4 regions of the Streptomyces sp. NPDC001770 genome follow, and region 4 is predicted to be linked to each of the others. Evidence: riboswitches for the same ligand, from Rfam matches in the RefSeq annotation. Region 4 holds a riboswitch; each other region holds the start of a gene.
The links. A riboswitch is a leader RNA that binds a small molecule or an ion and turns the genes downstream of it on or off. The one in region 4 is predicted to bind cyclic di-AMP.
Positions count from the first base shown of each region.

Region 1: it holds a riboswitch for cyclic di-AMP, as region 4 does, so the genes downstream of both, ACWCSV_RS33140 (M23 family metallopeptidase) here and ACWCSV_RS24270 (transglycosylase family protein) in region 4, are expected to answer to the same signal.
Region 2: it holds a riboswitch for cyclic di-AMP, as region 4 does, so the genes downstream of both, ACWCSV_RS30335 (M23 family metallopeptidase) here and ACWCSV_RS24270 (transglycosylase family protein) in region 4, are expected to answer to the same signal.
Region 3: it holds a riboswitch for cyclic di-AMP, as region 4 does, so the genes downstream of both, ACWCSV_RS08475 (LysM peptidoglycan-binding domain-containing M23 family metallopeptidase) here and ACWCSV_RS24270 (transglycosylase family protein) in region 4, are expected to answer to the same signal.

Region 1 covers NZ_JBSFFN010000064.1:16,197-23,623, forward strand. Annotated here, with positions in the region: gene ACWCSV_RS33120 (FAD-dependent oxidoreductase) at 1-582, shown strand, start outside; gene trmB (tRNA (guanosine(46)-N7)-methyltransferase TrmB) at 731-1,543, shown strand; gene ACWCSV_RS33130 (PrsW family intramembrane metalloprotease) at 1,631-3,193, shown strand; gene ACWCSV_RS33135 (aldo/keto reductase) at 3,201-4,148, opposite strand; gene ACWCSV_RS33140 (M23 family metallopeptidase) at 4,380-5,435, opposite strand; cyclic di-AMP (ydaO/yuaA leader) riboswitch at 5,447-5,600, opposite strand; gene ACWCSV_RS33145 (PP2C family protein-serine/threonine phosphatase) at 5,893-7,020, opposite strand.
Region 2 covers NZ_JBSFFN010000045.1:28,987-36,413, reverse strand. Annotated here, with positions in the region: gene ACWCSV_RS30350 (DNA gyrase/topoisomerase IV subunit A) at 1-1,732, opposite strand, end outside; gene ACWCSV_RS30345 (M16 family metallopeptidase) at 2,127-3,494, shown strand; gene ACWCSV_RS30340 (M16 family metallopeptidase) at 3,521-4,903, shown strand; cyclic di-AMP (ydaO/yuaA leader) riboswitch at 5,117-5,284, shown strand; gene ACWCSV_RS30335 (M23 family metallopeptidase) at 5,298-6,062, shown strand; gene ACWCSV_RS30330 (GntR family transcriptional regulator) at 6,356-7,051, shown strand; gene ACWCSV_RS30325 (HPr family phosphocarrier protein) at 7,218-7,427, opposite strand, start outside.
Region 3 covers NZ_JBSFFN010000006.1:153,428-160,854, reverse strand. Annotated here, with positions in the region: gene ACWCSV_RS08480 (SGNH/GDSL hydrolase family protein) at 1-384, opposite strand, end outside; gene ACWCSV_RS08475 (LysM peptidoglycan-binding domain-containing M23 family metallopeptidase) at 565-1,467, opposite strand; cyclic di-AMP (ydaO/yuaA leader) riboswitch at 1,473-1,643, opposite strand; gene ACWCSV_RS08470 (tyrosine-protein phosphatase) at 2,055-2,864, shown strand; gene ACWCSV_RS08465 (DUF6126 family protein) at 2,885-3,070, opposite strand; gene ACWCSV_RS08460 (helix-turn-helix domain-containing protein) at 3,144-3,752, opposite strand; gene ACWCSV_RS08455 (aspartate aminotransferase family protein) at 3,824-5,278, opposite strand; gene dxs (1-deoxy-D-xylulose-5-phosphate synthase) at 5,275-7,296, opposite strand; gene hpnH (adenosyl-hopene transferase HpnH) at 7,377-7,427, opposite strand, start outside.
Region 4 covers NZ_JBSFFN010000029.1:75,130-82,556, forward strand. Annotated here, with positions in the region: gene ACWCSV_RS24255 (nucleoside triphosphate pyrophosphohydrolase) at 1-763, shown strand, start outside; gene ACWCSV_RS24260 (cytochrome P450 family protein) at 756-2,132, shown strand; gene ACWCSV_RS24265 (transglycosylase family protein) at 2,239-3,315, shown strand; cyclic di-AMP (ydaO/yuaA leader) riboswitch at 3,605-3,787, shown strand; gene ACWCSV_RS24270 (transglycosylase family protein) at 3,791-4,531, shown strand; gene eno (phosphopyruvate hydratase) at 4,882-6,168, shown strand; gene ACWCSV_RS24280 (FtsB family cell division protein) at 6,263-6,754, shown strand; gene ACWCSV_RS24285 (DUF501 domain-containing protein) at 6,884-7,427, shown strand, end outside; gene ACWCSV_RS24290 (Ppx/GppA phosphatase family protein) at 7,426-7,427, shown strand, end outside.

The sequences.
Region 1 (7,427 bases), on a different contig from region 4:
CGGTCCGTCGACGGCACGGTCCACGTGGGGCCGGCCGGCGCGACGGCGCACGGGCGGCCGGTGCCGCCGGCCCATCCCGGCGGGCTGCTCTCCGCGCTGACCCGGCCCGCCTCCTGGCGGACCGCGCGCCGGCCCGAGAGGTACGCCCGGGACGGGGCGCCCCTCGTCGGGGCCGGTGCGGTGCGGTCGGCGGAGCGGACGGACGTGATCGGGCGGACCGCTCCGGACGGGCGCACCGGGCGTCCCTGGCAGACCGGGCGCCCTTGGCAGACCGGCCGGGCGGGCTCGACGGGGGCGGCGGTGGCGGCCGCGCTGCGGCGGCTGCTGCCCGACGTGACCGAGGAGGACCTGGGCCCGGCGCGCACCGGAGTGCGGGCCCAGGCGCTGCACGGCGACGGCACTCCGGTCGAGGACTTCCTGATCCGTGAGGCCCCGCACACCGTGCACGTGCTCCACACTCCCGCGGACGCCGCGCTCGCCACGGCGCTGCCGGTGGGGCGGGAGATCGCCCGGCGGGTGCTGGCTCTGGCGCAGGGGGCGGGGTGGAGGCCGCCCGCCGTAGAATCGGGGCATTGTGTCTGAGCAGCCCCTGAACCCCAGTACGGAGCCCGGCGCGCGCGACGAGACCGCCGAGGCCCCCGCCATCAACGCAGCCGTGAACGCGGATGTGAACCCGGATGTCGACCCGGATGTGAACGCAGCCGCGAGCACCGCCGAGGTCCCGGCCGGCATGACGGCCTCCGACGTGGACGCCTCCGAAGCGGAGGCCGACGCCGCGGCCCGCCGGGCCGCCTCCTTCGACCGGCAGCGTCGGTTGCGCCAGGAGCCGCGCTTCCCCGGCGGCCCCGCCGCCGACCCTGCCGGCTCGCACCACGAGCGCCGCATCCGCAGCTTCCAGCCGCGCCGCAGCCGCGTCACGGTGGGCCAGCAGGACGCGCTGGAGCGCCTCTGGCCGCAGTGGGGCTTCGACATCGACGGCCTGAGCGTGCTGGACCTCGACCAGATGTTCGGCGGCCTGCCGGTCGTGCTGGAGATCGGTTTCGGCATGGGCGAGGCCACCGCCCAGATGGCGGCGGACGACCCGGCCACGGGCATCCTCGCCGTCGACGTGCACACCCCGGGCCAGGGCAACCTCCTGCGCCTCGCCGAGCAGGCCGGCTCGGCCAACGTGCGGGTCGCCAACGGCGACGCGATCATCCTGCTCCGCGAGATGCTGAAGCCGGAGTCCCTCGACGGGCTGCGGGTGTACTTCCCCGACCCGTGGCCCAAGGTCCGCCACCACAAGCGGCGGCTGATCCAGCCCGACTTCCTGGACCTGGTGTCGGGGCGGATGAAGCCGGGCGCGGTGATCCACTGCGCGACCGACTGGGAGCCGTACGCGGAGCAGATGCTGGAGGTGCTCACCGCGCACCCCCGGTTCGAGAACACCCGGCCCGACGGCGGCTATGCCCCGCGTCCCGCGTTCCGGCCGCTGACCCGGTTCGAGGGGCAGGGCCTGGACAAGGGCCACGTCGTCCACGACCTGCTGTTCGCCAGGGTCTGAGAGGTCCTGGAGCCCGCCCGGCCCCTCGACGGGAGCCGGGCGGGAACCTCCTGGTCGTTTGTCGGTCCCGCTCGTTAGGGTCGGGACATGTCCGCCGGGTCAGAGCAGCACCAGCAGTCCCAGCCCGCCGTCCCCGTGCTCGAGGAGCAGCGGATCGGCGAGATCCTGGGGGCCGTCCCGGAGCGAGCCCACTGGCGTTACCGCCCGCGCCGCGTCGGGATGGTGTGGCGCAGCAAGGCGTTCCGCGCGGGTGCGGTGATCGTGACGCTGGCCATCTGCGGGCTGCTCATCCTGGCTCTGGTGCGCAGGGAGACGGGCACCGAGGGGTTCCTCGTCGGTCTCGGGCTCGCGGTGCTGCCGGTGCCGCTCCTGATGGCGGCGTTCCGCTGGCTGGACCGGGTCGAACCGGCGCCCTTGCGGAATCCGCTGTTCGCCTTCGCCTGGGGTTCGTGCGCGGCGGCGCTGGTCGCGATCGTCGCGAACTCCTTCGCGACCTACTGGATAGCGAACCTCTCGGCGGACCCCTCCGGCGCCGACACCCTGGGCGCCACGGTCGTCGCGCCGATCGTCGAGGAGAGCGCCAAGGGCGCCGCCGTGCTGATGCTCTTCCTGTTCCGCAGGCGGGAGTTCGGCGGGGTCGTCGACGGGATCGTGGCGGCGGGCTTCACCGCGACCGGGTTCGCGTTCAGCGAGAACATCCTCTATCTCGGCAGCGCCTTCGGCGAGGACCGGCAGCTGGGGACGGTGGGCATCGCCTCGGTGACCGTCGGCACCTTCTTCGTACGGATCGTCCTGTCGCCCTTCGCGCACCCGGTGTTCACGGCGCTCACGGGCATCGGATTCGGTCTCGCCGCCGCCGGGCGCCGCCGCAGGGTCCGCCGGATCGCGCTGCCACTGCTGGGACTGGTGTGCGCGATGGGCATGCACGCCCTGTGGAACGGTTCGGCGACCTGGCGGCCGTACGGCTTCTACCTGGTCTACGGCGTCTTCATGATGCCGGTGTTCGGGCTGCTGACCTGGCTGGCGATCTGGTCGCGCAGGCGGGAACTGCGGACCCTCGCCGCCGAGTTCCCGGCGTACGCGGTGGCCGGCTGGCTCACCCCGGCCGAGCCGCTCGCGCTGGGCTCGATGCGCGCCCGGGGCATGGCCCGTGACCTGGCACGGCACTGGCACGGCGCTTCCGACCGGGCCCGGGGCCGGGCGGCGGCCCGTGCCGTCGCGGAGTACGAGTCGTTCGCGACCTCGCTGGCCGCGCTGCGGCGGGACGCCCGGCGCGGTGCGGTGGGCGCCGACTTCGCGGCGCGCGAGCAGGAGTTGCTGCACCACCTGTGGGAGCGCCGGGACGTCGCGGCCCCCGCACTGGGCCAGGCGGCCCGCAGCGTGTTCCGCCCGGCCGTCCGCCGCCCGGCACCCGTCCCGTACGGCCCCGGAGCGCACGCCGGACACGGCGGTGCCCACGCGGCGCGCGGCGCCCACCCGGCCCGGGGCTACGCGCCCCCGGCGCCGTACGGAACCGGTCCGGCGTCCTCGTACGCCCCCGGGCGGCGGGCAACCCCGGGCCCGGCGCCCGCACCGGCCCCCGCCCCGCAACAGCCGCCGCCGCACCGGCAGTACGGCGGGCACAACCCCTATCTGCACCCGCCGCAGTAGGCCGCGCTCAGGCGGAGGCTTCGGTGAGCCGGTCCAGCTCCTGGCCGGTCAGCGTGAGGTCGGCGACCGCGAGGAGTGCGGGGAGCTGTTCGGGCGTACGGGCCGAGGCGATCGGCGCCACGACCGTGGGGCGGGACGCGAGCCAGGCCAGCGCGACGGTGGCGATCTCGGCCCCGTGCGCCTCGGCGACGGCGTCGAGCGCGCTCAGCACCTTCTGCCCCCGCTCGGACTCCAGGTGGGCTCCGGCCTTCTCGGCGCGGGCGCTCTCCACCTGCGTACCGGGCCGGTACTTGCCGGTGAGGAAACCGGAGGCCAGCGCGAAGTACGGGACCGCGCCGAGACCGGTCTCGGCGGCGAGGTCCTGCGCGGGGCCCTCGTAGGTGTCGCGGGAGACCAGGTTGTAGTGCGGCTGGAGGGCGACGTACCGGGCCAGCCCCTCGCGCTCGGAGAACGCGAGCGAGGCGCGCAGGCGCTCGGGGCTGATGTTGGAGGCGCCGATCTCGCGGACCTTGCCCTCCTTCACCAGCTGGTCGAGGGCGGTGACGATCTCCTCCACCGGGACGCTCTCGTCGTCGTAGTGGGTGTAGTAGAGGTCGATGTAGTCGGTGTCGAGCCGCCTCAGGGACTCCTCCACCGCACTCTTGACCGTGCCGGTGGCGAGCCCCCGGTACGCGGGGTGGGCACCGACCTTGGTGGCGACGACGACGTCGGCGCGGTTGCCGCGGGCCTTGAGCCACTTGCCGATGAGGGTCTCCGACTCACCGCCCTGGTTGCCGGGGACCCAGGCCGAGTACGCGTCCGCGGTGTCGACGAAGTTGCCGCCGGCCGCGGTGTAGGCGTCGAGGACCGCGAAGGACTGGGCCTCGTCGGCGGTCCAGCCGAAGACGTTGCCGCCGAGGGCGAGGGGGAAGACCTCGAGGCCGGACGTTCCGAGCTTGCGGAGAGAAGAAGTCATGAGGGGTTCAACGGAGCGGACGGACGGACGTATTCCGGTCCGGGGCTCCGATCGTGGCCGGCCACCGACGGGGGCCTCGGTCCGGAGCCCGTCCGCAGCCCGTCCGGAGCCTGTCCGCAGCCCGTCCGGAGCCCGTGGTCCGGGGAGGGGGAAGAGACCGGCAGCCCTGACGTCCTGGGGGGGTAGAGCGTCAGGGCTGCCGGCGATCGGGGGTGAGCGGTACGCCGAGCGTCAGACCGCGAGGCCCTTGCCGGTCAGCCAGGCCATCGGGTCGATGCCGGTGCCGTCCGGGGTGTGGACTTCGAGGTGGAGGTGCGGGCCGGTGACGTTGCCGGTGGCTCCGACGCGGCCGATGGTGTCGCCCGTGCTGACCTGCTGGCCGACGACCACGTCCATGGAGGACTGGTGGCAGTACCAGATCTCCGTACCGTCCTCGAGCTCCAGGACCGTGCGGTACCCGTACGAGCCCGACCAGCCTGCGGACTTGACCGTTCCGCCGTGCACGGCCTTGACCGGGGTGCCGGTCGGCGCGGCGAAGTCGAGGCCGGTGTGCTGCCCGGAGGCCCACATCGTGCCGGCCTCGCCGAAGGTTGAGGTGATCGTGTACGCGGAGGTGGGGAGCGAGTAGGCGGCGGCGAGCTTGGCGAGTCTCTCGGCCTCGGCCTTCTTCGCCGCGGCTTCCTCGGCCGCCTTCTTCTCGGCGGCGGCCTTCGCCTCCGCTTCGTCCTGCTGCTTCTTCGCCTCGGTGGCGGCCTTGGTGGCGGCCGCCGCCTCCTCGGCCGCCTTCGCGTCCGCGTCGGCGGCGGACTGCTGCTGCTCCGCCTGCTGGAGGATACGGGCGCGCAGGGCCTCGCCCGCGTCGGTGGCACCCTGCTCGGTCTCGGCCGTGGTGAGCCCGGCCGTGGTGAACGGCGCGGCCGCCGCCACCGGGGCGGGGGTGTCGTCGGACTCGGCCGCGGTGAACAGAGCGCCCAGCCCGGGCACGGACTTGACGTCGGGAAGGTTGTCCGCGAGCGAATCGGGAAGGGAGATGGAGACCGGCGGCTTGCTCTGCGCGGTGGCCATGCCGCCCGCACCGACGGCCGCGATGACGCCGACCCCGAGGACGGTGGAACTACGCGCGAGACCACGCTGCTTCGCCACGCGGTGCCGGCCGCGTACGGGGCGGAGGGAATCCTCGGTGGGGTTCCATTCCTCCCACGCCTTGTCGGAGTCGCCGGGGGAACCGAAACCGTCGAGGGTGGCAAAGGGTGACGGGGCTTCTGGGGCAGGCTGGTTGGACGCCACGGGGGCGCACTCCTTTCCTTCCTTCTCGCCTACCGGGTTAGCTGACGGGTTCGGAGCAGGAAGGTCTCCTACGGGCGCCTGACGTCTCTGACGAGACACAGGTGCCCGATTCACCCCAAGAAGGTGGTTCCCCGGTTCCCTCGCGGAATTCGGCGCTCGCGCACGGCGCCGTCTCTGACGACGGCTGGGACGACCGCGCTGCGTTATCGAACGTTAATAGACAGACGGCTCCGATTCCAAGCCGTTCCCCTTGATCATTCCCACTTCGGGGCGGGATTTACCACCGCATATCACCACTCATCGGGGCGACTTGCGGACTGTCGGTGCGCTCCTGCTTTTCTGACGGTGTGTCATATGTTATCGAGCGGCACCGGCCTGCTACGGACCGTCGCCGCACCCGCCCAGTGGGCCCGGAGCAGCCCGGGAGTGCCTCGGGACGATGGCCCGCACCACCACGTCAGCCGCCCCCTCGGCCCACGATCGGCACGGTGGTCCGGCGCTCCGGCTGGTCCTCCGCCGGCCGGGCGACCGCGAGCAGCGCCAGGTCGTCCGTCGAGCGGCCCCCGGTGTGCAGCCGGACGTCGTCGGTGAGTGCCGTCAACAGCTCGTCCGGACCAGGGAAGATCCGCCCGCGCAGCCGCTCCGCCGGGTCGTAGAAGACGCCCGCCCGGTCACGCGCCTCGGAGAGCCCGTCCGTGTAGGCCAGCAGGGTCGCGCCCGGCGGAAGCTCCCACTCGTCCACCTGGTCCGGCCAGGCGCCCAGCGCCATGCCGAGGGGAAGCGCGGGCATGCTCGGCCGCAGCACGTCCAGCGCTCCTCCGGCATGGAGCAGCAGCGGTTCGGGGTGACCCCGGTTGACGATCCGCAAGGTCGCGGAGCCCTGCGGGATCTCGGCGAGCACCGCGGTGACGAACCCCTCCACCGGGTCCAGCCCCCCGCGCCGGGCGGCGTCCCTGGCCAGCGCCCGCTCCAGCCGCTGCGCCACGCCCTCCAGCGTCTCCTCCTGCTCGGCGGCCTCCCGGAAGGCGCCGATGATCACCGCCACCGCCTCGACCGCGTCGAGCCCCTTGCCGCGTACGTCACCGAGCACGAGGCGTACGCCGTACGGGGTGTCCGCGACGGCGAAGAGGTCGCCGCCGACGTACTCGTCCGCCTGCGCCGCCTCGTACCGCGCGGCGACATGGAGCCCGCCGACCCGTTCGGCCGGGACGGGCAGCACCGCGCGCATGGCGGTCTCCGCGATGATCCGGGCGGAGGCGAGCTGCTCGTTGCCGCGCCGTACGACTCCGTTGATGACGAGCGCCAGCACGGCCGTGGTGAACACGGTGAGCGTCTCGATGATCGGGACGATCTGCCCGATGGTGCCCACGTACACCCGCATCACGATGACGGCGGCGAGCGAGGCGACACCGACCCGGATGGTCCCCGCCCGGGAGGCGAACGGCGCGGCGATGAGAGGGGCGGCGACGAAGAGGGGCACCGCCGTGAAGCGGGGCGGTGACGCGATGTCGAAGACGAGTCCGCCGACGATGAGCAGGGCAGGCAGCATCCGTACGAAACGCCGGGCGCCCACACCCCCGGCCATCCAGCCATGCTCGTACAGCGGTTTCCCCACCTCTGCGCTTCTCCTGCCCTGTCCCGCCACGGCTGCGGAACCTACCGCGCCCCGCCCAGGCTGGCCCGAACCGCGCCGCGCGGCGACTCCTCGTCGTCCATAGGGGGGAGCGCACGACTCCCCTGTGAGCGCCCCCCGCCACCCGGCGCACGCCGGGTGGTCAGGACCGGCGAGGCAATGAGTTCCGCGCCGCGCCGCGAGCCCCTGCACGCCGCGCATGGAAGCGGCTGACCGGTTGCCCCGGCCGTCCGGGCGCCCGTCCACGCGTTCGGCCGGGCGACACGGACCGCGCAGGCGTGCGAGGCATTTCCTGGATGGACCAGTTCATGCCCGGTCCGGCAGATCGTTATGCCGCCGGAGCGCGTACGCGACCGGAC
Region 2 (7,427 bases), on a different contig from region 4:
TCACCGCGACGCGCAGCAGCCGTCCGGTGGAGGTCACCGCCCCCACCTCGCCGCGCGCCGTCGCCGGTACGGCCGACACGATCACGTCGTGCTTCGCGCGCTTGGCGTCCTCGTCCTCGGCGACCGGGTCGGCGTTGGCCGTCCGGGCGAGCAGACCGGTCGAGGAGAGCAGCACCCGGCACGGGGCGTCCGCGACCTGCAGCGGTACGGCGGAGACCTGCGAACCCGCCGACTCCAGTAGCACGGTGCGCCGGTCGGTGCCGAACTTCTTGGCCACCGAGGCGAGTTCGGACGAGACGAGCTTGCGCAGCTCGGTGTCGGACTCCAGGATCGTGGTCAGCGCCTCGATCTCGGAGTTGAGCCGGTCGCGCTCGCTCTCCAGCTCGATCCGGTCGAACCGGGTGAGCCTGCGCAGCGGGGTGTCCAGGATGTACTGCGTCTGGATCTCGCTCAGCGAGAAGCGCTCCATGAGCCGCTCCTTCGCGGCCGAGGAGTTGTCGCTGTCCCGGATGATCCGGATGACCTCGTCGATGTCGACGAGGGCGACGAGCAGCCCGTCCACCAGGTGCAGCCGGTCACGCCGCTTGGTGCGCCGGAACTCGCTGCGCCGGCGCACGACCTCGAAGCGGTGGTCGAGGTAGACCTCCAGGAGCTCCTTGAGCCCCAGGGTGAGCGGCTGTCCGTCGACGAGCGCGACGTTGTTGATGCCGAAGGACTCCTCCATCGGCGTCAGCTTGTAGAGCTGCTCGAGCACGGCCTCCGGTACGAAGCCGTTCTTGATCTCGATGACCAGGCGCAGTCCGTGCGAGCGGTCCGTGAGGTCCTTGACGTCGGCGATGCCCTGGAGCTTCTTCGACGAGACCAGGTCCTTGATCTTGGAGATGACCTTCTCCGGACCGACCGTGAAGGGCAGTTCGGTGACGACCAGGCCCTTGCGGCGCGGGGTGACGCTCTCCACGGCGACCGTCGCCCGGATCTTGAACGTGCCGCGCCCGGCGGCGTAGGCGTCCTTGATGCCGCTCAGGCCCACGATCCGGCCACCGGTCGGCAGGTCGGGACCGGGGACGAACCGCATCAGCGCTTCGAGGTCGGCGTTCGGGTACCGGATGAGGTGGCGCGCGGCGGCGACGACCTCACCGAGGTTGTGCGGAGGCATGTTGGTCGCCATGCCGACCGCGATCCCGGACGCGCCGTTGACCAGCAGGTTCGGGTAGGCGGCCGGAAGGACGACGGGCTCCTGCTCCTGGCCGTCGTAGTTCGACTGGAAATCGACGGTGTCCTCGTCGATCGACTCCGTCATGAGGGACGTGGCGTCGGCCATCCGGCATTCTGTGTACCGCATGGCGGCCGGCGGGTCGTCGTTGCCGAGGGAGCCGAAGTTGCCGTGTCCGTCCACCAGCGGGAGCCGCATGGAGAACGGCTGAGCCATGCGTACCAGGGCGTCGTAGATCGACGCGTCGCCGTGCGGGTGGAGCTTGCCCATGACTTCGCCGACCACGCGGGCGCACTTGACGTACCCGCGGTCGGGGCGCAGCCCCATCTCGTTCATCTGGGACACGATGCGGCGGTGCACGGGCTTCATGCCGTCGCGCGCGTCGGGCAGGGCCCGGGAGTAGATCACCGAGTACGCGTACTCGAGGAAGGAGCCCTGCATTTCGTCGACGACGTCGATGTCGAGGATCTTCTCCTCGAAGTCGTCCGGCGGCGGGGTTTTCGTGCTGCGGCGGGCCATCGCGGCTGCGACTCCTTCACAGATTCTGTCGGGCAACCTGAGGTTCTGACGCGGACCATTGTGGACCGCCCCGCCGACAGCGCCGACCTCGACCCGTCCCAAGCGCCCCGCCGGGACCCGCCGGGGCGCCCGTTCCCACGGGTTCCCAGGCCTTCGGAAGGGCCGTCGGAAGGGCCGTCACGGAGGCCGCACAGGAGGCCGTGCCGGAGCCCGGAGCAGGCGCTTCGGACCGACCCCCCGTACGCGGGCGCCGGCACCACGCGTCAACATCAGTCGTCAAGAACAAACCAACGAGCACAACATCGAAGGAACGGGAACTTCGCCAGGTACCCGTGCGCTTGCTTACAGTGGCAGGTCTGGCAGAAAGTCCAGTACCGCGATCGAAGGGACGTACATGCCCATGGGTCACACGGCCACCGCACAGGCCGGCTCCGGCGGCCTGACAGCGACCGAGCACCGTCTGGCCAATGGCCTGCGCGTGGTGCTCTCCGAGGACCATCTGACCCCGGTCGCCGCGGTCTGCCTCTGGTACGACGTCGGCTCCCGCCACGAGGTGGAGGGGCGGACCGGGCTCGCCCACCTCTTCGAGCACCTGATGTTCCAGGGGTCGAAGCAGGTCAAGGGGAACGGCCACTTCGAGCTCGTCCAGGGCGCCGGCGGCTCGCTCAACGGCACGACCAGCTTCGAGCGCACCAACTACTTCGAGACCATGCCGACCCACCAGCTGGAGCTCGCGCTCTGGCTCGAGGCCGACCGGATGGGCTCGCTGCTGGCCGCGCTCGACGAAGAGTCGATGGAGAACCAGCGGGACGTCGTCAAGAACGAGCGCCGCCAGCGGTACGACAACGTCCCCTACGGCACCGCGTTCGAGCGGCTCACCGCGCTCGCCTACCCGGAGGGCCACCCGTACCACCACACGCCGATCGGCTCCATGGCCGACCTGGACGCGGCGACGCTGGAGGACGCGCGGACGTTCTTCCGTACGTACTACGCGCCCAACAACGCGGTCCTCTCCGTCGTCGGTGACATCGACCCCGAGCAGACCCTCGCCTGGATCGAGAAGTACTTCGGCTCCATCCCGTCCCACGACGGGAAGAAGCCCCCGCGCGACGGCACCCTTCCCGGCACCATCGGCGGGCAGCTGCGCGAAGTGGTGCACGAGGAGGTCCCGGCCCGCGCGCTGATGGCCGCCTACCGGCTGCCGCACGACGGCACCCGCGAGGCGGACGCCGCCGACCTGGCCCTGACCGTCCTCGGCGGCGGCGAGTCCTCCCGGCTGCACAACCGCCTGGTGCGCCGCGACCGTACGGCGGTGGCCGCCGGGTTCGGGCTGCTGCGGCTGGCCGGAGCGCCCTCGCTGGGCTGGCTGGACGTCAAGACGTCCGGCGGCGTGGAGGTCGAGAGCATCGAGACCGCGGTCGACGAGGAGCTGGCGCGGTTCGCCGCCGAGGGCCCCACGCCGGAGGAGATGGAGCGCGCGCAGGCCCAGTTGGAGCGCGAGTGGCTGGATCGTCTCGGTACGGTCGCCGGCCGTGCCGACGAACTCTGCCGCTTCGCCGTGCTGTTCGGTGACCCGCAGCTCGCGCTGACGGCCGTGGGGCGCGTCCTCGACATCACCGCCGACGAGGTGCGGGAGGTCGCCGCGGCCACGCTGCGTCCCGACAACCGCGCCGTTCTGGTCTACGAGCCGGTCGAACCGGCCGACGAGACGGGTGCCGAGGACGGCGCGGACGCCGACGCCCACGAGGAGGCCGCCAAGTGAGCGACGCCGCCGTGACTGGAGTAGCCATGGACTTCCACCCTCAGCCCGCCCCGGGCGACGCCCGACCCTGGGCCTTCCCGGCCCCCGAGCGCGGCACCCTGCCCAACGGGCTGACCGTGCTCCGCAGCCACCGCCCCGGCCAGCAGGTCGTCGCGGTCGAGATCCACCTCGAAGCACCGCTCGATGCCGAACCCGAGGGCCTGGACGGCGTCGCCACCATCATGGCGCGCGCCCTCTCCGAGGGGACGGACAAGCACAGCGCCGAGGAGTTCGCCGCCGAGCTGGAGCGCTGCGGTGCCACGCTCGACGCGCACGCCGACCACCCGGGTGTCCGGGTCTCCCTGGAGGTGCCCGCCTCCCGCCTGGCGAAGGCGCTCGGGCTGGTCGCCGAGGCGCTGCGGGCCCCCGCCTTCGCGGACAGCGAGATCGAACGTCTGGTGGGCAACCGCCTCGACGAGATCCCGCACGAGCAGGCCAACCCCGCGCGCCGTGCCGCCAAGCAGCTCTCCAAGGAGCTGTTCCCGGCCACCGCCCGGATGTCGCGCCCGCGTCTGGGCACCGAGGACACCGTGCGGCGGATCGACGCGGCCGCCGTGCGCGCCTTCTACGACGCGCACGTCCGCCCCGCCACCGCGGTCGCGGTCGTCGTCGGCGACCTCACCGGCATCGACCTCGACGCCCTGCTCGCCGACACCCTCGGCGACTGGTCGGGCAACGCCGGCAGCCCCCGCCCGGTGGCGCCGATCACCGCGGACGACACCGGCCGCGTGGTCATCGTGAACCGTCCGGGAGCTGTGCAGACGCAGCTGCTCATCGGCCGTATCGGCGCGGACCGGCACGACAGCGTCTGGCCCGCCCAGGTCCTCGGGACGTACTGCCTCGGCGGCACGCTCACCTCGCGGCTCGACCGGGTGCTGCGCGAGGAGAAGGGCTACACCTACGGCGTGCGCGCCTTCGCCCAGGTGCTCCGCTCCACGGCCGGCGGTCCGGACTCCGGCCCCGCCGGTGCGGCGATGCTGGCCATCAGCGGCTCGGTGGACACCGAGTCCACGGGCCCCGCGCTCGACGACCTCTGGAAGGTCCTGCGGACCCTCGCGGCGGACGGGCTGACCGACGCCGAGCGCGAGACCGCCGTGCAGAACCTCGTGGGGGTGGCCCCGCTCAAGTTCGAGACGGCCGCCTCCGTAGCGGCGACCCTCGCCGACCAGGTCGAGCAGCAGCTGCCCGACGACTTCCAGGCCCACCTGTACGCGCGGCTCGCCGAGACCGGCACGGTCGAGGCGACCGCCGCGGTGGTCAACGCCTTCCCGGTGGACCGGCTGGTGACGATTCTGGTGGGCGACGCGGCGCAGATCGCCGATCCGGTCCGTGCGCTGGGCATCGGCGAGGTGACGGTCGTCAGCGGCTGACCGGCCGTCAACCACACGACCGGGTACGCCCCGGCCGCGACCCCGGTGGGAGAGATCCCACCGGGGTCGCGGCGTTTGTCCTCTTTGGAAGGAAGAGTGGCTGTCTGCCCTGTGGGATACGCTACAAAACTTCCTGTCCGTTTGGTGATCGAAAGCGCTGCGGCCTAGCGTCGATCCGGCTGTCCGCCGACTGTGTACCGCACTCGCGGTGCCGGGCAGTCATCGCCGAGTCCCCGTCAGGCGCGAGCCTGGGGAGCCGGGGACCCGTGAAGTCCCTGGGGTGAATCGGGCACCCGCGTCTCGTGAGAGGCGCGAACGCCCGTAGGAGACCTTCCTGCTCCGAACCCGTCAGCTAACCCGGTAGGCGAGAAGGAAGGAAAGGACCCGCTCCTCCATGGCGTTCACCCGTGCCACCGGGACGCATCGTGCCCCGGGCCGTCCGACGCGCTCCACCGCCAGGTTCGCCGGCGTCGCGGCCCTCGCCGCCACCGGCGTCGTCGGCTCGATCGCCTCGCCGGCCCTCGCCGCCGACTCCACCGTTCCGTCGCCCGGCAGGACCGGCCTCATCGAGGCGGTGTCGCTCGGGGACTCCATCGCGGACCGGATAGCCGACCAGGCGGCGGCCCAGCAGCGCGGGGCGGAGGCCAGGGCGAAGGCCGAAGCGAAGGCGAAGGCCGAAGCCGCCGCACGGGCCAGGGAGGCCCGCGAGGAGAAGGCGCGCGCCGCCCGCGCCGCCGAGCGCGCCCGCCTGAACTCCTTCCACCTGCCCATCGCGGGCTCATACATCAGCACCGGCTACCAGTCGGGCGGTTCGCTCTGGTCCTCCGGCAGCCACTCGGGCGTCGACTTCCACGCCGCCACCGGCACCCCCGTCCTCGCCGTGGGCGCGGGTACGGTCGTCGAGGCCGGCTGGGGCGGCGCGTACGGCAACAACATCGTGCTGCGGATGACGGACGGCACGTACACCCAGTACGGCCACCTCTCCTCCCTCGGTGTCTTCGTCGGCCAGCGCGTCTCCTCCGGCGAGCGCATCGGCCTCTCCGGTGCCACCGGCAACGCGACCGGCCCGCACCTGCACTTCGAGGCGCGCACCGGCCCGGAGTACGGCACCGACATGGATCCCGTGGCGTATCTGCGGGCCCGCGGCCTCACCGTCTGACCTGCGGCCTCACCGTCCGACCCCGTGACCTCGCGGTCCGACCCCGCCGCCTTGCTGTTCGGCTTCGCGGTGCGGCCGTGGGGCAGCCGTGGGGCAGCCCCGGATCGTCCCGAAGCCCCGGCCCTCGCCGGGGCTTCGGCATATCACCCGAAACCTCTCCGGCCACCCGCTCCGCAGGCAAAAGATATGTGCGAATTCCGGTACGCCATCGGAAATTCACTCAGATTGCAATAGAGTCACGGTGCAGGCTTCGATCGGCCGCGTTTCGCGGGGATTAAGGCGGAGGTTCGGACATGCGCATTCCCGCGCACTCGGTATGCACGGCAATCCGTGACGACATCGTCTCGGGCGTCTACGAACGCGGCAGTCGCCTGACCGAGGAGCTCCTGGCGCGGCGTTACGGCGTCTCCCGCGTGCCCGTGCGCGAAGCGCTGCGGACCCTGGAGTCGGAGGGGTTCGTGGTCACCCGCAGACACGCCGGTGCCTGCGTCGCCGAGCCGACGGAGCAAGAGGCGGCCGACCTCCTGGAGGTGAAGCTCCTGCTGGAGCCGCTGGGCGCGGCCCGGGCCGCGCAGCGCCGCACCGAGGCGCACCTCAAGGTCCTGCGCGGACTGGTCAAACTGGGACAGGAGAGGGCCCGCCGGGGTGAGGGGGAGGATCTGCGCTCCCTCGGCGGCTGGTTCCACGAGACGCTCGCCCAGGCCTCCGGCAGCCCCGGGCTCATCGCGTTGCTGACTCAGCTCCGGCACAAGATCGCCTGGATGTACGCCGTCGAGCAGCCGGTCCGCCCCGTCGAGTCGTGGGCCGAGCACGGCGCCCTCGTGGACGCGGTGGCCCGGGGCGACGCGGAGCGCGCCAGGGGGCTGGCCGTGCAGCACGCGGAGCGTTCGCTGGCCGCACACCGGCCGCGCCGCCCGCTCCGAGCGGTGAAACAGTCCAGGGTGAGCACTTTGCAACATCCCGTAAACACCTCGGGTGTCCGCCATTAACAATGGCGCCGTATACAAAGAGCAGAGCGAATTGCATGTGCTTTATCGTGCTGTCGGAATTCCGTCCTCGCGGCTGCCCGAGAAATGACTGAGCCGCCCCGTCCGTGAGGAACGGTGCGGCCCGGTCGAGCGGGGAATTCCGTCGCGGAGTCCGGCGGAAGGGGGATCAGACCGTTTCCGGAAGCTCGTCGAGCCCCTCGGCGACCAGCTTGGCCAGCCGGTCCAGAGCGACGTCCGCGCCCTCCGCCTCGGAGGCGAGCACGATCTCCTCGCCGCCTTCCGCGCCCAGTCCGAGAACCGCGAGCATCGACGCGGCGTTGACCGGGCTGCCGTCGGCCTTGGCGATCGTCACCGGGACCCCGGAGGCCGTGGCGGC
Region 3 (7,427 bases), on a different contig from region 4:
GAGGTCGGCGACCGCGCGCTCGAAGCGCTCGGCAAGGTCGTCCGGGTCCGTGCCGGGCCGGATGATGTCGTTGCCCCCGGCGCAGAAGCTCACCAGGTCCGGTGCGAGCTCCTTGGCGCGGGGGATCTGCTCCTCGACGATCTGGTCGAGGAGTCGTCCGCGTACCGCGAGATTGGCGTACCGGAATTCCCCGCGCAGGGAATCGGAGCTCGTCGCCTCGTCGAGGACGGGAAGCTGGTCCGCCAGGAGAACCGCGAAACGGTCCGCCCAGCCGACATAGGTCCCGTCGGGTCCGGGGTCTCCGACTCCTTCGGTGAAACTGTCGCCGATCGCCGCGTACGACCCGATGATGTCTGTCTTCTGGATTCTCGAATCGTCTGCCACGGCCACATATCTTGCCTCTTCCAATGTGACCTACGCGACCGTAAGAAGGGGTTGACGGGGGGTGAGATAGCCCACCCGGTCAGTTTTTGGTAAAGCCGGAATAAGTAGAGGGGCGGCACGCTTGCGCGTACCGCCCCTCGAAGCCCTGACGGATCGTGACGACCGTCATCGGGAGTTGTCTCAGATGGAGACGCCGTGCGAACGCAGGTAGGCGATCGGGTCCACGTCCGAGCCGTAGCTCGGGGTGGTGCGGATCTCGAAGTGGAGGTGCGGGCCGGTGACGTTGCCGGTGGCACCCGAGAGGCCGATCTGCTGGCCGCCGGTGACGGTCTGGCCGGCCGAGACCATCAGCTGCGACTGGTGCGCGTACTGGGAGTACATGCCGTCGGCGTGCTTGATGATGACCTCGTTGCCGTAGGCGCCGTCGTAGCCGGCGGAGACGACGGTGCCGGGCCCGACGGCGCGGACGACGGTGCCGGTGGCGGCGCTGAAGTCGGAGCCGGTGTGGTAACCGCTGGACCACATGGAGCCGGAGGCGTGGTACTGCGTGGTGACGGTCGCGTTGGCGACCGGGGTGGTCCAGCCGGTGCTGTTGCTGTCGGCGGCCTTGGTGGTGGTCGCGGCGGACTCGGTCTTGGCCGCCGGGGCGGCCTTCGTCCCGGTCTTGGCCGCGGTGCTGCTCTCGGTCTTCGCGGTCTCGGTCTTCGCGGTCTCGGCCTTGGCGGAGGACGCGCTGGAGGCCGAGCCGGACGCCTGGGCGCCGAGCGTCAGCTTCATGCCCGGGAGGATCAGGCTCGGGTTGCCGCCGACGACCTCGCGGTTGTCCTGGTAGAGCTTCTCCCAGCCACCCTTGATCTTGTGCTGGGCGGCGATCTTCGCCAGGTAGTCGCCGGGGACGACCTTGTAGGTCTTGGCGGACTGCTGGGCGGACTGGGCGGCGGTGGGGGCCGACTGCTCAGCGGCGTGGGCACCCGTGGCTCCGAGGAGCGGCAGGGCGACGACGGCGCCGCCGGCTCCGACGGCGAGGATGCCGCGAGCGATCGGGCCGGACTTCTTACGACGGTGCTTACCCGGGATGGGCATGGGGGAATTCCTCTCCGGCGCCTACGAGGTGAGCTGTCGGGTTCGGGCTGGAGATGCCCGGTCGTGCTGAACACGACTTCACCCCGAGCCGGCCGGAACAACTCCGGTCGGCGGCTTACCTGGGTCCCCCGCTCCTGCCACGCATAGTGAGTGCGAATTCCGGGCGGCGGCAGGATTAGGCGGTCCGTCCGGAGTGATGGTGAACGTAATCGAGCCGGGCCGGACGGAACAAGCCATCACAAGCGGAACGGAATCCGCACGTCGATTTCAGCACTCTTTTCCGGTCACCCTCCGTGGATTACGGATCTTGGCATTCCGCACGACGGAAGGAGAGTCCTCCGGCGCCCCGGGCACGCACGGTCACGGATATGATCCCGCTCACCAGATCACCCGCCATCTCCCCTATAAACGGATGATGTTGCGTGAAATCCGTACAATACGGACATGTCGCGCACATCACTGGTGACGGTTCTTCAGTCCGCGAGGACCTGCCGCCGCCCCTTCGGTACCGCGGAGCGATGTCGTAGGGTCGCGACGAGCCGACGTCGGCGAGCAGCGCCGGCGCGCAGAAGCACCGAGGAGCCGCTGTGACGCAGGTGCCGCAGTTCTCGCCGGCCGAACCCGAGCTGAGCGGGGTCCGTAACTTCAGGGACGTGGGCGGGCTGCCCACCACCGATGGACGGCGGGTACGGCACGGGAGGCTCTTCCGCAGCGGCCACCTCGCCGCCGCCACCGCGGAGGACGCCGTCTTCCTCGGCCGGCTCGGCCTGCACACGGTCTTCGACTTCCGTAACGCGGCCGACCAGAAGCTGGACGGCTTCGACGTGGAGCTGCCGGGCGTCCGCAACGTCCGCATCCCACTCTCGGACCCCGCCGACGGGGCCGGTTTCTGGCGTCTGGTGCGCGAGGGCGACATCGCGCAGCTGCGCTCACTGCTGGCCGACGGCAAGGGTACGGAGCGGATGCTCGCCTCGTACCGCTCGATCATCACCGACCGCACGGCCGAACACAGCCGGGTCCTGCACGCCCTGGCGGAGGACAGTGTGCCGGCGCTGATGCACTGCGCCGCGGGCAAGGACCGGGCGGGTCTGACGATGGCGGTGACCCTGCTCGCGGTCGGGGTGGAGCGCGAGGCGATCGCGGCGGACTACCTCAAGTCCAACGACGCCCACCGCCGGTACCGCCTGCGGCGCGGCGACAGCGCGGACCCCCTGGTCTCCACCGAGGTGATGAGCCTGCTCAACCCGCTGTTCGGGGCGCACATCGACTATCTGGACGCCGCCTTCGCCACCATCGAGGAGAACTGGGGCACGTCGGAGCGCTACTTCGCGGAGGGGCTGCGGCTCTCCGGCGAGACCAGGGAGCGGCTGCGCGAGAGGCTGCTGGACGAGGCGTAGGCGGCGTCCGTACGGTTCCGCTACTGGTTGCCCCCGGCGACGGCAAACAGGATGTAGAGGAAGGCCGCGACAACATGCCCGGCGACCAGATAGGCGACCAGCCGGATGACCATCCCGCGCGGCATCTTCCGTTCCTGGGTGTCCCGGGTGTCGCGGACACCGGTCTGCCGGGGGGTCAGCGGGTCGTAGTGCTCCGAATCGGACATGACGGTCCTCTCTGCCGTGCGCCCGGGGCCGGGCGTACGAGGAATGGGCGCGGCACCGGGGTGCCGGGCGCGGTCAGCGCCGGCGGGTCCCGTCGCCGAGGCACAGCTCGGCGGCGGGGCTCTGCAACAGGGTGTGCACGAAGATCAGCTCGGCGCCCTCCGGTCCGGCGGCGGCGATCCGGTGCGGGGTGAGCGAGTCGAAGTGGGCGCTGTCGCCGGGCCCGAGCTCGTGCGTGGATTCGCCGAGGCTGACCCGCAGCCGCCCTTCGAGGACGTAAAGCCACTCCTCCCCCGGGTGGACCCGCACCAGGTCACCCTGCGCGCCGTACGGGACGCGCACCCGCAGGGCCTGCATGGCGCGGCCGGGCCCGCCGGCCCGGCGGTACATCCATCCGTCGGCCTCGGGCCCGTCGAACCGGCCGCCGCGCACGATCGCGTCGCGTTCCGGGGGGATCTCGCCGAGGAGTTCGGAGACGGTCGTACCGTAGATCCTGGCGAGGCCGAGAAGCACGGGCAGCGAGGGCTGCCGGTTTCCCGTTTCGAGCCGGGAGAGATGGGCCGGGGAGAGTCCCGCGCGCTGCGCTGCGGCCTCCAGGGTGAGGCCTCGGCTGCGGCGCAGCTCGCGCAGGCGGGGGGCGACACCGGGGAGGTCGTCGGCCACCCCTCCGTCAGGAGGATTCATGCCTCCATTGCGCCACCGACTTTCCTCTGAGGCAAATTTCTTGCCTCAGAGGCAAAAGCACTTCGGAAGTGTCAGCGGTTGGCCACCGCCTGCTTCACCAGCGTGCGGCCGAAGTCCCACATCAGACCGCCCCCGCTGTGGGCGTCGTCCATGACCGACTCGAAGGCCGTCACGAACCGGTCGACCTCGGTCTCGCCGATGATCAGCGGCGGAATCAGCTTGATCACTTCGAGGTGGTCGCCGGAGACCTGGGTGAGGATCCGGTGCTTCTGCAACAACGGTACGACAACCATCTGGGCGAAGAGCCCCTTGCGGGCGGCCTGGAGCATCGTCCACCGGCCGCGCAGCTTGATGGACGACGGCCGTCCGAACTCGATGCCGACCATCAGCCCGCGCCCGCGCACCTCGTGCAGCAGCTCGTACCGGTCGACCAGCGCGGCGAGCCGTGCCCGCAGCAGGTCGCCGGTGCGCCGGGCGTTGGCGACGATCTCCTCGTTCTCCATGACCGAGAGGACCGCGAGCCCGGCCGCCATGGCCTGGGCGTTCGAGCCGAAGCTGGCGGAGTGGACGAGCACCCGGTCCATGGACGAGTAGACCTTCTTGAAGATCCAGTCCTTGCCGAGGGTGGCTCCGACCGGCACGTAGCCGCCGGAGAGTGCCTTGGCGACGCAGACCAGGTCCGGCTCGACCCCCTCCTCGTGCTGGTACGCGTAGAAGTCGCCGGTCCGGCCGAGACCGGTCTGCACCTCGTCCGCGATCAGCAGCGCCTTGTGCCGGTGCAGGAGTTCCTGGGCCTCCCGCAGGAAGCCGGGCGGCGCCGCGAGCACGCCCTTGCCCTGGATGGGTTCGACGACCAGCGCCGCCACGTCGCCCCGTTTGAGTTCGCGGCGCAGCGCGTCGAGGTCGCCGAGGGCGAGGGCGGTGTCCGGGAGCAGCGGGGCGAAGCCGTCGCGGAACCCGTCCTCGCCGTTGACGGAGAGCGAGCCGGTGGTGAGGCCGTGGAAGGCGTGGGTGCAGTAGAGGACGCGCGGCTTGCCCGTGGCGTAGCGGGCGAACTTGAGGGCCGTCTCGACGGCCTCGGTGCCGCTGTTGCCGAAGAAGACGCGGTCGAGGTGGGGGCTGTGGGTGAGGAGCTTCTCGGCCAGCAGGCCGGGCAGCAGCTGGCAGTCGAAGCGGGTGAGGTCGGCGAGGGAGGCGTCGAGCACATCGTGCAGGGCCTTGCGGACGACCGGGTGGTGCCGGCCGAGGCCCATCACTCCGAATCCGGCGAGCATGTCGAGGTAGTCGTTGCCGTCGGCGTCCCAGAAGTAGGCTCCCTCGGCCCGTTCGTAGACCTTGTCGAAGCCGATGGTGTGCAGCATGCGCGGCAGCTGGTGGTTGAGATGGCGCGCGTGGAGTTCGTAGCGTTCGGCGCCGCGCTCCGCGAGCAGCGTCGCGAGATCGAATCCTTTGCCCACGCCGTCGGCGTCGCCGGTGCGCCGGGTGGTGCCGGTGCTGCCGACGCCGCCTGTCCTGTCGTCCTTCATTCCCCGCTCGTCTCCTTCGTCTCTCCGCGCGCCACTCGTCCTCGTCCTCGCTCTCGCCCTCGTTCCGTGCCGTTCCCGGCCGTCGGTACGCGTCGCGGTACCGCCTCCGGTCCCGCCGTCTCCTCGTCGGTACGGCGGTCCGGGTCTTCGGGCCGTCCCGCCAGTGCCGCGCCGATCCGGCCCGCGATCTCCACCGGGGTCAGTCCGATGTCGGCGAGCACCTCGCCGCGTTTGGCGTGGGCGAGGAACTCCTCGGGAACCCCGTAGGTCCGCAGCGGTACGTCCACTCCCGCGTCCCGCAACGCCTGTCCGACCGCCCAGCCGACGCCTCCGGTACGGCAGTTGTCCTCGACTACCGCGACCAGCCGGTGGCCGGCGGCAAGGGGGGCGAGCTGCTCGTCGACCGGCCGGACCCAGCGCGGGTCGACGACGGTGCACCCGATGCCCGAGCCCTTCAGCAGGTCGGCGGCGTGCAGGCAGACCGGGGCCATCGCCCCAACCGCCACCAGCAGCACGTCGGGGCGCTCGCCCCGGTGCAGGACGTCCATGCCCCCGACGCGTCCGACGGCGGGGACCGTCTCCCCCACGGACTCCTTGGGGAACCTGACGACGGTGGGCGCGTCGGCGACGTCGACGGCCTCGCGGAGCTGCGCCCGGAGCTGGTCGGCGTCACGGGGGGCGGCGATCCGCAGGCCGGGGACGACCTGGAGGACCGAGAGGTCCCACATGCCGTTGTGGGAGGGGCCGTCCGTGCCGGTGATCCCGGCCCGGTCGAGCACGAACGTCACGCCGCCGCGGTGCAGGGCCACGTCCATCAGCACCTGGTCGAAGGCGCGGTTGAGGAAGGTGGCGTAGACGGCGACGACGGGGTGCAGTCCGCCTGCGGCCATGCCGGCGGCACAGACCGCGGCGTGCTGCTCGGCGATGCCCACGTCCACGACCCGGTCCGGGAAGGCCGCAGCGAACGCGGTGAGCCCGACGGGGTGGAGCATGGCGGCGGTGAGGGCGACCACGTCGGGGCGCTCTGCGCCGATCCGCGCGATCTCCTCGCCGAAGACGGAGGTCCACGAGGGCCCGGCGGGGGCGGTGAGCGGGAGGCAGGTCAGCGGGTCCATCGCCCCCACGGCGTGGAAGCGGTCGGCCTCGTCCTTCAGAGCGGGGGTGTAGCCGCGGCCCTTCTCGGTGATGCAGTGGACGAGGACAGGCCCCCGGAAGTTCTTGGCCCGCACGAGGGCGGACTCGACGGCGGCGATGTCGTGGCCGTCGACCGGTCCGATGTACTTGAGGCCGAGGTCCTCGAAGAGCCCCTGCGGGGCGAAGGTGTCCTTGAACCCCTTCTTCGCGCCGTGCAGCGAGCCGTACAACGGCTGTCCGACGACCGGGGTGCGTTCCAGGAGCTCCTTGCACCGGGCGAGGAAGCGTTCGTAGCCGTCGGTGGTACGGAGGGTCGCGAGGTGGTCGGCGAGGCCGCCGATGGTCGGGGCGTACGAGCGGGTGTTGTCGTTCACCACGACGATCACGGGGCGGTCCCTCGCGGCCGCGATGTTGTTCAGCGCCTCCCAGGCCATGCCGCCGGTGAGGGCGCCGTCGCCGACGACGGCGACGACGTGGTCGTCCCTGCCGAGGAGTTCGTTGGCCTTGGCGAGGCCGTCCGCCCAGCCGAGCGCGGTGGACGCGTGCGAGTTCTCGATGACGTCGTGCTCGGACTCGGCGCGGGAGGGGTAGCCCGAGAGGCCGCCCTTGCTCCGCAGTTTCGAGAAGTCCTGGCGGCCGGTGAGGAGTTTGTGCACGTAGCTCTGGTGGCCGGTGTCCCACAGGATGCGGTCCCTCGGCGAGTCGAAGACCCGGTGCAGGGCGATGGTGAGTTCCACGACGCCGAGGTTCGGGCCGAGGTGTCCGCCGCTGCGCGACACCGCCCGCACGAGGAGCGCTCTGATGTCCGCGGCGAGTTCGGTCAGTTGCGGTCCGCCGAGCGGTGCGAGGTCCCGTGGTCCCCCGATGGATTCCAGCAAGGTCACGTACGTGCCCCCTCTCTGGTTCCTGGTGGAAGGAGGGCGGTCACGGCAGGGGTGCCCCGGCCGTGACCGCCCTCCTCGGACTACCGGCTGCCGGCGACCGTCTCCCGGGCCGCGCGCAGCGATTCCTTGAG
Region 4 (7,427 bases):
GACCGTGGTGGTGCTGGTCGGCGGCGAGGGCGACCAGCGGCTCACCGACGGACTCGCACGCCTCGGCGGCTCCGGCCGGGTGCGGATGCCCGACCTCGAGCTGCTCCCCGGCTCGTACGACCTGCCGGGCGCCCGGCTCCTCGACCTCGTCCAGGTCATGGACGTGATCCGGCGGGACTGCCCCTGGACCTTGCGGATGACGCACCGGGGCCTCGCCAAGTACGCCATCGAGGAGACGTACGAACTGGTCGAGGCGATCGAGGACGGCGACCGCGACGAACTCCGCGAGGAGCTCGGGGACGTCCTGCTCCAGGTCGTCTTCCACGCGCGGATCGCCGAGGAGGACGAGGACGCTCCCTTCTCCGTCGACGACGTCGCGGGCGGGCTGGTGGAGAAGCTGATCCGCCGCCACCCGCACATCTTCGGCGACGCCACCGCCGAGACCCCCGACGACGTCCACGCGCACTGGCTGCGTACCAAAGCGGTCGAGAAGCAACGCGACTCGGTCACCGAGGGCATTCCGCTCGGTCAGCCGGCGCTGGCCCTCGCGGCGAAGCTCGGCAGCCGGGTCCGCGGGTCGGACCTGGACGTCACCCCGCCCGCCGGTGACACCCTCGGCTACGAGCTGCTCGCCCTCGCCGTCCGCGCCGAGGCCGAAGGCGTCGACCCCGAAGCCGCGCTGCGCGCGGCGGCCCGCACCTACCGCGACGCGATCCTCGCGGCGGAGGGCGTCAGCACCGCGCCGGACACCGTCGATGAGTGAACGGCCGGTGCACGGAAACCCCGCCGAACCTCAGCGCGAGCCCGCGCCCGAGCCCGGCCGTGAGCCCGGCGGCCCCGCCCCGGCCGGATGCCCCGCGCACCACGCGCCCGCCGCCCCCGAACTCTTCACCTGGGAGTTCGCCACCGATCCGTACCCGGCGTACGCCTGGCTCCGGGAGCACAGCCCGGTGCACCGCACCACGCTGCCCAGCGGAGTCGAAGCCTGGCTGGTCACCCGGTACGCCGACGCGCGGCAGGCGCTCGCCGACAACCGGCTCTCCAAGAACCCGGTCCACCACGCCGGGTCGGCGCACGCCAAGGGGAAGACCGGGATTCCGGGGGAGCGCAAGGCCGAGCTGATGACCCATCTGCTCAACATCGACCCGCCCGACCACACCCGGCTGCGCCGGCTCGTGTCGAAGGCGTTCACCCCGCGCCGGGTCGCGGAGTTCGCGCCCCGCGTACAGGAGCTGACGGACCGGCTCATCGACCGGTTCGTGGCCGGGGGCACCGCCGACCTCATCCACGACTTCGCGTTCCCGCTCCCCATCTATGCCATCTGCGACCTGCTCGGAGTGCCCGAGGAGGACCAGGACGACTTCCGGGACTGGGCCGGGATGATGATCCGCCACGGCGGCGGACCGCGCGGCGGAGTGGCGCGCTCGGTGAAGCGGATGCGCGCCTACCTCGCCGAACTCATCCACCGCAAACGGGAGAACCCGGGCGACGACCTGATCTCCGAACTCATCAGGACCAGCGACCACGGCGAGCACCTCACGGAGAACGAGGCCGCCGCCATGGCCTTCATCCTTCTCTTCGCCGGCTTCGAAACCACCGTCAACCTCATCGGCAACGGCACCTACTCCCTGCTCCGCAACCCCGGGGAACGCGCCCGGCTGGAAGCGTCCTTGGCGGCGGGGGAGGAGGGGCTGCTCGCCACCGGCATCGAGGAGCTGCTCCGCTTCGACGGCCCGGTGGAGCTCGCCACCTGGCGGTACGCCACCGAACCGCTGACCGTCGGCGGCGAGGAGATCGCGGCCGGCGACCCCGTCCTCGTGGTGCTCGCGGCGGCCGACCGCGACCCCGCGCGCTTCGAGGACCCCGACACGCTCGACCTCGCTCGCCGTGACAATCAGCACCTCGGCTACGGCCACGGCATCCACTACTGCGTAGGTGCGCCGCTCGCCCGGCTGGAGGGCCGGACCGCCCTCGCGACCCTGCTGAGACGTCTTCCTGACCTGCGTCTTGCGGGAGAAACCACCGATTTGCGGTGGCGCGGAGGGCTCATCATGCGTGGACTGCGCACCCTTCCGGTGGAGTTCACACCGGGACCGGCGCTCGGCGGAAGTGACGCTCCGTCAACACTGTGATGTTCACGTGATCTGCGAGGCATCGACTTGTGACACACGTTCGAGTCCCGCTAGGTTCACGGTTCGACGCATCAGTTCACCCGTCAGTCACACGGAAGGCACTCCCATGGGCTCCGCGAACGGCAGACACCGCCGCCCTCGCCAGGCACCCGCCATCGTCGTCGCAGCCGGCGTGACAGGCTCCGCCCTGGCGATTCCGCTCCTCGCCGCGGGCAGCGCCGGCGCCGCGGACGCGACCACCTGGGACAAGGTCGCCGAATGCGAGAGCGGCGGCACCTGGAGCGCCGACTTCGGCAACGGCTACTACGGCGGACTGCAGCTCTCCCAGGAGACCTGGGCGGCCTACGGCGGTACGGACTACGCGCAGCGCGCGGACCTCGCCAGCCGCACCCAGCAGATAGCCGTGGCGGAGAAGGTGCTCGACGCCAAGGGCCCGCAGGCGTGGCCCGGGTGCGCGGTCATCTCCGGTCTCGCGCCCGTCGGCTCGCTCATCGGCGTGGACCCGGGCTCCGTCTCCGACGCGGGCGCCTCGGCCGGCACGATCCCGGACGCGGACGGCGCACCCGCCTCGGCCGGCACCACGGAGTCGACGGACACCTCGGGCTCGGCCGGTGCCTCCGGCTCGACCGGCTCGACCGGGAGCAGCGCCACGCCGAGCCCCGACGCCTCCGTCACCCCCTCGCCCTCCGGCTCGGCCGTCCCGGGCAGCACCACGCCCGGCAGGAGCGGGGCGAAGGGCGGCGCGTCGGCCGGTACGACGGACGGCGCGACGGACGCGGCGACCGGCGACACCACGACGGGCGGCAAGCACCGCGGGACGCCCGACCCGGACGAGGCCGCCGCCGACGCCTCGCGCGACTCCGGCCGGCACGCCTCGCGCGGCGACAGCGACGCGCGGGACGACACGGCGCTCGCGACGGACGGGACGTACACCGTCCAGTCCGGGGACAACCTCTGGGCGATCGCCGACGCGCAGCACCTGTCGGACGGCTGGACCGAGCTCTACCAGGCCAACGAGGACGTGATCGGCTCCGACCCCGACCTGATCCTGCCCGGCCAGGAGCTCGACCTGACCACGCAGACGGCCACCGGAACGACGTCGACCGCTTCCACGACGACCGCGACCACTTCCGACACGCCGGAGACCGTTCCCGACACGGCGGAGACCGCTCCCGCCAACTGATCAAATTCGGGAAAACCGCCCGAAAAGAGGGGCAGTTAGGGGGCCTATGTCCACTTTTGCGAAAGTGAGACATGGGTCTCTTCGCTGTTTCGGCGTGTCGTGGTCACGGGGGTTCGCGGATGTCCGCTTTGACCTGCGGAAACGGTTATTCAGGCATGGCCAGTAAGGTCTGATTGTCTGATATGTCCATCATTGAATGTGGGGGTTCCCTCTGTTTACGGTCAGAGCCGCTCGCACCGCGGGCCCCGTCGACCGTCACGCCGAATCCTGCCGTCGGTCGAAGGGAACAGACGCGAAAGCGCCGTAGGCAGGAGCGGGGGACCCAGGTAAGCCGCCGGAATCGGACGGCCCGTCGGAAACGGCGGGCGGGCCGGGACCAGCTAGGGGTGAAGCCACACGCAAGGACGTGTGGCCGGGCAACTCATTGGCCCGAACCCGACAGCTCACCTCGTAGGCGTCGGTGAGGAGATCTTCCATGCTGCTGTCCAGCAAGGGTAAGCACCGCCGCTCGTCCAAGGCCGTCCGTGTGGCCACGCTCGCCGGCGTAGCCGGTGCCGCCATCGCCCTTCCGCTGATGGGCGCCACCAACGCCTCCGCCGCCTCCGTCGCCACCTGGGACGCCGTCGCCCAGTGCGAGTCCGGTGGCAACTGGTCCATCAACACCGGCAACGGTTACTACGGTGGCCTCCAGTTCTCGCAGTCCAGCTGGGCCGCCGCCGGCGGTACGAAGTACGCTCCCCGCGCCGACCTGGCCACCAAGGAGCAGCAGATCGCCACCGCCGAGGTGCTCCTCGACCTCCAGGGCCCGAGCGCCTGGTCCTGCGCCGGCGCCGGAAACCTCACCAACGACGGTGTGGACCCGGGCGTCGACACGGGCTCCTCCTCCGCGAGCACCGGCACCTCCGCGAACGCCGGCTCCACCGCGACCGACGACAGCGCCTCCACGGCGACGCCGGACCGCTCCACCGACTCGCAGGCCGCCTCCCGCAGCGAGGAGCGCCCCGCCGCCGAGAAGTCCGAGACCGTCACCACGCCCACCGGTGACAAGGTCGAGAAGGGCGACGGCGAGTACAAGGTCGTCACCGGCGACACCCTCAGCACCATCGCCGAGAAGCAGGGCGTCAAGGGCGGCTGGCAGAAGCTGTTCAAGCTGAACCACGACATCGTCGACGACGCCGACCTCATCTTCCCGGGTCAGCAGCTCCACCTGAAGTAGTCACGAACCTCTCCTCCCCGGAACGGGGGTGTCCGGCGGCACCCCTTTCCCACTCCCTGGCCCGGCGCGCACTCCCCCCGCACGCCGGGCCAGGGCCTTTTCCCGGAGCACCCCGGCCCCGGGGGGAGGGGAAGCCGGCCCTCGAAGAGGAGAAGGAGGAGCCTCCTTCCCCGGCCGTACGGCAGACCGCCGGACGCCGTATCGCCACACGTTATGTTCCGTACGGAAACAATGTGTAGGCTCGCCGTGTCACTGGACGGACGGTCGGCTGGCCGATGTCCTGTGTCCGGTTAGGCTCTAGTCGCAAGGCTCAAGAGCCCCGCACAGTCAGCGTCACATCCCAGAAGGAGATGCTCGTGCCGTCCATCGACGTCGTCGTAGCCCGGGAAATCCTCGACTCGCGGGGTAACCCCACGGTCGAGGTCGAAGTTGGTCTCGACGACGGCAGCACGGGCCGTGCTGCCGTTCCGTCCGGCGCATCCACCGGCGCGTTCGAGGCCGTCGAGCTTCGCGACGGTGACCCCAAGCGTTACCTGGGCAAGGGTGTCGAGAAGGCCGTCCTCGCCGTCATCGAGCAGATCGGCCCGGAGCTCGTCGGCTACGACGCCACCGAGCAGCGCCTGATCGACCAGGCGATGTGCGACCTGGACGCCACGGAGAACAAGGGCTCGCTCGGCGCCAACGCCATCCTCGGCGTCTCGCTCGCCGTGGCCCACGCCGCCTCCGAGGCTGCCGACCTCCCGCTCTTCCGCTACCTCGGCGGCCCGAACGCGCACCTGCTGCCCGTTCCGATGATGAACATCCTGAACGGTGGGTCGCACGCCGACTCCAACGTCGACATCCAGGAGTTCATGATCGCCCCGATCGGCGCGGAGTCCTTCTCCGAGGCCCTTCGCTGGGGTGCCGAGACCTACCACACGCTGAAGAAGGTCCTGAAGACCAAGGGCCTCTCCACCGGCCTCGGCGACGAGGGCGGCTTCGCCCCGAACCTCGAGTCCAACCGCGCCGCCCTCGACCTCATCGTCGAGGCCATCAAGGAGGCCGGCTTCGTCCCCGGCCGCGACATCGCGCTCGCGCTCGACGTCGCCGCGTCCGAGTTCTACAAGGACGGCAAGTACGAGTTCGAGGGCAAGTCCCGCTCGGCCGCCGAGATGACCGAGTACTACGAGGAGCTCGTCTCCGCGTACCCGCTGGTCTCCATCGAGGACCCGCTGTACGAGGACGACTGGGCCGGCTGGAAGGTCATCACCGACAAGCTCGGCACCAAGGTGCAGATCGTCGGCGACGACCTCTTCGTGACCAACCCCGAGCGCCTCGCCCGCGGCATCGAGGAGGGCTCGGCCAACGCCCTGCTCGTCAAGGTCAACCAGATCGGTTCGCTGACCGAGACCCTCGACGCCGTCGAGCTCGCCCAGCGCAACGGCTTCAAGTGCATGATGTCCCACCGTTCCGGTGAGACCGAGGACGTCACCATCGCCGACCTCGCGGTCGCCGTGAACTGCGGCCAGATCAAGACCGGCGCCCCGGCCCGCTCGGACCGCGTCGCCAAGTACAACCAGCTGCTGCGCATCGAGGAGATCCTCGACGACGCCGCCGTGTACGCCGGCCGCTCCGCGTTCCCCCGCTTCAAGGGCTGATCCACTGCCCGTGAGGGCACCAGCCTCCGTCCGTCCCCGCACTCGGTCCCGTACCGTGTGCGGGGACGGACGTGCGTGACGGGGAGGCATGAACATGGCCGTGAAGGACCGCGACCGGTTCTCCACCGCGACCAGGCTGCGGCTGCTCGGCGAGCAGACGGCGGCCCGCGTCTACCGCTCCCAGAACCGCCGCCAGGCCCACCGCTCCCGGCTCACCGGCCGCGCCGCGTTCCTGGCGCTCATCGTCTGCACCCTGATCGTGGCGCTGGCGTACCCCATGCGGCAGTACGTCTCCCAGCGCGAGGAGATCGCCGACCAGGAGCGGACGCTCCAGGACGCCGGGAAGCGCGCCGAGGAGCTGCGGGACGAGAAGGCCCGCCTCCAGGACGACGCGTACATCCGCCGGCTCGCCCGCGAACACCTCCACTACGTGCTCCCCGGCGAGACCGGCTACACCGTCGTCGACCCCGACGCGGCGGGCGACGACCGGGGCGAACCCGGCGCCGGCGGCCGGCCCTGGCACTCCAACCTCTGGGACGGCGTGGACACCGCGGACGGCTCCGGCAGCGACTCCGACGGCGGCTGAGCCCCGCCCCGCCCGGCCGGGCGCACCCGTCCGCCAGGCACACTGGTCCGAGCAAGAACCGCGCCTTCCGGCGCACCCCGCGGCGCACCGCACCCCACGGCAGCACCTCCGAGCAGAACCAAGGCAGGCATGGACACGCCCCCTCCGCAGACCGAATCCACTCCGCCCACCGACGCGGACATCGCCGCGTTCGAGCAGCAGCTCGGACGGCCGCCGCGCGGGCTGCGTGCCATCGCGCACCGCTGCCCCTGCGGCAACCCGGACGTGGTGGAGACCCAGCCCCGTCTCGAGGACGGCACGCCGTTCCCGACGACGTTCTACCTGACGTGCCCGCGTGCCGCCTCCGCGATCGGCACGCTGGAGGCGAACGGCGTCATGAAGGAGATGACCGAGCGCCTGGGCACCGATCCGGAGCTCGCCGCCTCCTACCGCGCCGCGCACGAGGACTACATCGCCCGCCGCGACGCCATCGAGGTGCTGGAGGGCTTCCCCAGCGCCGGCGGCATGCCGGACCGGGTGAAGTGCCTGCACGTCCTCGTCGGCCACTCGCTGGCCGCGGGCCCCGGCGTGAACCCGCTCGGCGACGAGGCCCTCGCCATGCTCCCCGAGTGGTGGGCCAAGGGCCCCTGCGTGACGCCGTGCACGCCCGAGAAGCCGGCCGGGGAGTCCGCGT